2 regions of the Clostridium perfringens genome follow, and region 1 is predicted to be linked to the other one. Evidence: riboswitches for the same ligand, from Rfam matches in the RefSeq annotation. Region 1 holds a riboswitch; the other holds the start of a gene.

Region 1 (2,456 bases):
CAGGAAATTCAAAGGCGTCTAAAACATTTCTTATTCCTTCCCCTTCAACAGGAGTAATAGCATTTTTTCCTCCAAAAACTTTTGGTGCAACAAAGGCATATATCTTATTTACTTTTTTATTTTCTAAAAAAGTAAAATTTAAATTTCCTCCTCCTTCAATAAGAACTGAATCAATATTTTTTTCTTTTAAACACTCTAAAACCTGATTAATATTAATTTTTCCTTCATCTAAATTTACTTCTATTACCTCTATACCTATATCTTTTAATTTTTCATTTTTTATCTTATCTTTTTTATTTGTTGTAAAAATTAAGGTTTTTGACTCATTTTGATTTTTTAATATTTCTGAATCTAAAGGAATTCTTAATTTACTATCAAGTACTATCCTAAAATGCTTTCTTTCTAACTCTTTATTTTTATTAAGTCTACATCTTAAATCTGGATTATCCTTTAAAACAGTATTTATTCCAACCATTATTGAGCTATATTTATTTCTTAAGGAATGAACAAACTCTCTTGATTTTCTATTAGTTATCCATTTTGATTTAAATTCCTTAGTTGCTATTTTTCCATCTAAGGTCATTGCCCATTTAAGTGCAATAAAAGGTCTGTTTTCCTTAATATAAAAATTAAATATCTCATTTAATCTAATACATTCCTTTTCTAAAACTCCTACCTTAACCTCTATGCCTGACTCTCTTAAAATTTTAATACTCTTTCCTGATACTAAAGGATTTTGGTCTAAGGTTCCAACTACTACTCTCTTAAATTTATTTTTAATTATGGCTTCTATACATGGAGGAGTTTTACCATAGTGACAACAAGGTTCTAAGGTAACATATATTGTTGCTCCCTCAGTAGATTTAATAGAACTATTAATAGCATTAATTTCAGCATGATTTCCTCCAAAAAACTCATGATATCCTTGTCCTATTATTTCTCCACCCTTAACAATAACAGCTCCTACCAAAGGATTTGGATTTACATATCCCTCTCCTTTTCTAGCTAATTCCAAAGCTTTTTTCATAAAAAATTCATCCAAGTTATCCTCTCCTTCCAAATTCTTCTTTAGAAGTACCTAATAAAAAATAAAAGCTCTGAGTAAATTTAAACTCAGGGCTTTTATTAGTTATCCAAGTAATTGAAGTTATTTAAATAGAATCTTAAAATTTTAATTAATATATCTAAAAATATTAGGCTTAATAAAATTTAAAACTGGTTTAAATAAATCCTTTAAATATATTTCTATATTTCTAAAAATAAAAATTTTAACCAATTCAAAATAATTAATAACGATATAAATAGTATAAAAAGTAAAGCTCTGAACAAAAAATGTTCAGAGCTAAAGATTCTAAAGCACAACAATCCATTTAATATGCATATAAAACATAATAAAAAGATAACTTATTAGATATTCTTCTTTCATCCAGACTTTACTGTCGGCCTCGGAGTTTCACCGAATCATGCTAAACTAGCTCGCGGGCTTTACCGCCGGTAGGGAATTTCACCCTGCCCTGAAGAATTTTTATTAAATTATATCTATAAATTACCATTTAAACTTTTTCATGTCAATTCAGTATTAAGTTTATAAAATCTAATTCTCACTATATAATCATCACATATTCTTTATTTCCTCAATAATGCTACTTTTTATATTATCCATTGGAAAAAGTGTGCCTGGACATAAAGTATCCACAACTTCCCTGTGTGGAAGTATATCTTTTATTGGATATTTTAAGCTTAAATAAGTTCCTAGTTTAACAAGTGAATTTTTTTGTGCCTCTTTTAAACCCTCTTTTTCAAAGTTTCCTTCAATGCATATTCCTAAGGTATTATAATTTGCATTTTTTGCATGAGCTCCTATTACATTTTCATCTCTACCTTTATAAATTGTCCCATCCTCCCTTATATAAAAATGATATCCTATTCCACTCCATCCATTATCTAAATGAAACTTATGAATATCTTCTGGAGTTTCTGGTGAATCTGTTGCTGAATGATGAATAATTAATCTTTTAGGTGAATTCCCCTTTTTAAGCCCGCTTCCCCATTTATAATCAACTTCTTTTATATCTAATTCCTGCCTCATTTTTTCTAACTCTCTACTTGAAATATTCTTTTTATAAGCATCTCTATAACTCTCATCTTTATTCATTTTAGAAAAAACAAAGAAAATACTTCCACCAATAATCAATATAATACTAATTAAAAATATAAGTCTTCTTCTAAAAATCTTTTTTCTTCTCTTTGATAAATTAATATTCTTAATTTTAGTATGCTCCAACTCTGCTCTTCCCCCTTTTATTTTTTTAATATAGCACCCCAATATTTCAGTTCCTATTTTAAAATATTAAAAAACACCATAGTATTTAAAAACCTTATATGTAAATAATAAACAAAATCCTTTTTAATCTCTACCTTATTTTTAATAATTTACATTTTGTTGCCTCTATAAT
Region 2 (2,456 bases), 1.3 Mb from region 1:
AATTGGTATGGCAACTGTTAAAGGATTAAGTTTTGGAAGTAAAAAACCTTCTGTTTGCGTTTCTTCCCTTGATGCTTTAGCTTATAATATTTCAGGATTTAATGGAATAATCTGTCCTATTATAGATGCTCTTAGAGGAAATGTATATGCTTCTCTATATAAAAAAGAAGGAGATGAGCTAGTATCTCTTAGTGAAAAAGAATGCATTTCTTTAACTGACTTAATTAAAAAAGTAAAAGAAAAAAATGAGGATGTTATCTTTGTAGGAGATGGAATAAGCAAACACAAGGAAGCTTTAAAAGAAGCTCTTCCTAATGGCTCTTTTGCACCTAGTCATTCATCTTATCCAAGAGCAGCATCAGTTGGAGAATTAGGCTTAAGATTATTAGAGTCAGGAGTTTCTCATGATTTAAATACATATGCTCCTATATACTTAAGAAAATCTCAAGCTGAAAGAGAATATGAAGAAAGAATGAGATTAAAATAATGAATTCATATAAAATAGAACTTATGAATTCTTCCCATGTTAAGGGCGTTTTTGAAGTAAGTAAACTTAGTCTTGCAGAATCTTGGAATATGGATTCTATAGAAAAAGAACTTTCTAATAAACTAGCAAAATATCTTGTTGCTTTACATAGAGACAAGATTATTGGTTTTGTTGGCATGTGGATTGTTTTTCATGAGGGAGATATAACTAACATAGCAGTTCATCCTGAATATAGAAAACAAGGAATTGGAAATCTTTTAATAGATAATCTAATTACTTTATGTAAAGAAAATAATATAAATTCTCTTACATTAGAAGTTAGAGAGTCTAATATTCCTGCTCAATCCCTTTACAAAAAGCATGGATTTAAGGAAGAAGGGATAAGAAAAAACTTCTACAATAATCCAAAAGAAAACGCCATAATAATGTGGAGACATGATATTTAGAATATATTTTTTATTAGTATTTATTTTTATCTAAATCTTTAACACTAATATAAAATAATAGGGACTATATCATTTTGATATAGTCCCTTTCTATTATCCTAAATTTTCTTTCATTTGTTTTGGTTTATCTAGCATAGGTTCAACCTTAAATATTGATACAGAAACCTTTTTATATAAAGCATATGTTATTCCACAAACCAATATAGATTTTATTCCGTTAAATGGAATTAATCCAACTGTTACATATTGCATTAACTCTGCTTTTGACATAGCCATACCGTATGCTGGAAGTAATAAATAAACATTAGCTAATATTCCTACCACTTCTATACATAAAACTCCTAGTACCATTCCTAAAATAGCAGTTTTCTTAGTTTTATTTTTCTTATAAACTAAAGCTGCTGGCCATACTAAAGCCACTCCAACTAAAAAGTTAGCAAGCTCACCTACAAATCCTGTTCCAGTTCCCTTTACTATTAATATTAATAAATTTTTCATAAGTTCTATTATTACCCCTGCTAATGGACCAAAAGCAAAGGCTCCCATAAGTGCAGGCACATCGCTTAAATCAATCTTAAGCCATGGGAATATAGGTATTACTGGAAAGTCAATATACATAAGTATTACTGCAATCGCAGATAAAAGTGATAATTTAATGAATCTGTTTGTGTTTAAGGTTTTTGTTTTCATTTTGTCCCCTCCCAAAAGTTACTTCCTCTGGGGCTATTAAGTCTTTAATGATTTTTTTCAAATAAAAAGCCCTGATACATATACTTATATCAGGGCATATAAATTCAGAATTTAAATCATTAAACACTCATCTTCTTTCATCCAGACTATACTGTCGGCCTCGGAATTTCACCGAATCATGCTAAAAACTAGCTCGCGGGCTTTACCGCCGGTGGGGACTTACACCCCGCCCTGAAGACTTTTTTTATTTCATTTGTTATAATTTTAACTCTTTTTTATATAAATTTCAATATATTAAATATTTTTATCTACTAAAATTTTCACTTATTTTAATTAATTTTCTAACTTAACCTTCTTTTTTCATTGATAATGAAATTCTCTTTCTTTTTAAATCAACATCTAATATTCTAACTTCTACAACATCTCCAACCTTAACTATATCAAGTGGATGTTTAACAAAGCTATCTGCCATTTGGCTCTTATGAACTAATCCATCTTGGTGAACTCCAATATCTACAAAAGCACCAAAATCAGATACATTTCTAACTGTCCCCATTAAAATCATACCTGGTTTTAAATCTTTCATTTCTATTACGCCAGACTTAAATATTGGTTTAGGTAATTCCTCTCTTGGATCTCTTCCAGGCTTTTTAATTTCCTTTATAATATCATTAAGTGTTGGTTCTCCAACTTCTAATTCTTTTGCTAAGTTAGAAATTCCTTTTGCTTTTACTCTCTCATCTATATCTACTAATTTGCCATTTTTTAAATCTTCTTCTGTATATCCTAAAGTTTTTATAAGTTCCTTAGCTACTTTATATGACTCTGGATGA

The links. A riboswitch is a leader RNA that binds a small molecule or an ion and turns the genes downstream of it on or off. The one in region 1 is predicted to bind FMN.
Region 2: it holds a riboswitch for FMN, as region 1 does, so the genes downstream of both, I6G60_RS04500 (ECF transporter S component) here and ribD (bifunctional diaminohydroxyphosphoribosylaminopyrimidine deaminase/5-amino-6-(5-phosphoribosylamino)uracil reductase RibD) in region 1, are expected to answer to the same signal.

The regions. Positions count from the first base shown of each region.
Region 1 covers NZ_CP065681.1:2,931,609-2,934,064, forward strand. The annotation lists gene ribD (bifunctional diaminohydroxyphosphoribosylaminopyrimidine deaminase/5-amino-6-(5-phosphoribosylamino)uracil reductase RibD) at 1-1,042, opposite strand, end outside; FMN riboswitch at 1,411-1,526, opposite strand; gene I6G60_RS13665 (peptidoglycan recognition protein family protein) at 1,616-2,284, opposite strand.
Region 2 covers NZ_CP065681.1:881,885-884,340, reverse strand. The annotation lists gene tsaB (tRNA (adenosine(37)-N6)-threonylcarbamoyltransferase complex dimerization subunit type 1 TsaB) at 1-487, shown strand, start outside; gene rimI (ribosomal protein S18-alanine N-acetyltransferase) at 487-933, shown strand; gene I6G60_RS04500 (ECF transporter S component) at 1,027-1,623, opposite strand; FMN riboswitch at 1,749-1,866, opposite strand; gene tex (RNA-binding transcriptional accessory protein Tex) at 1,970-2,456, opposite strand, start outside.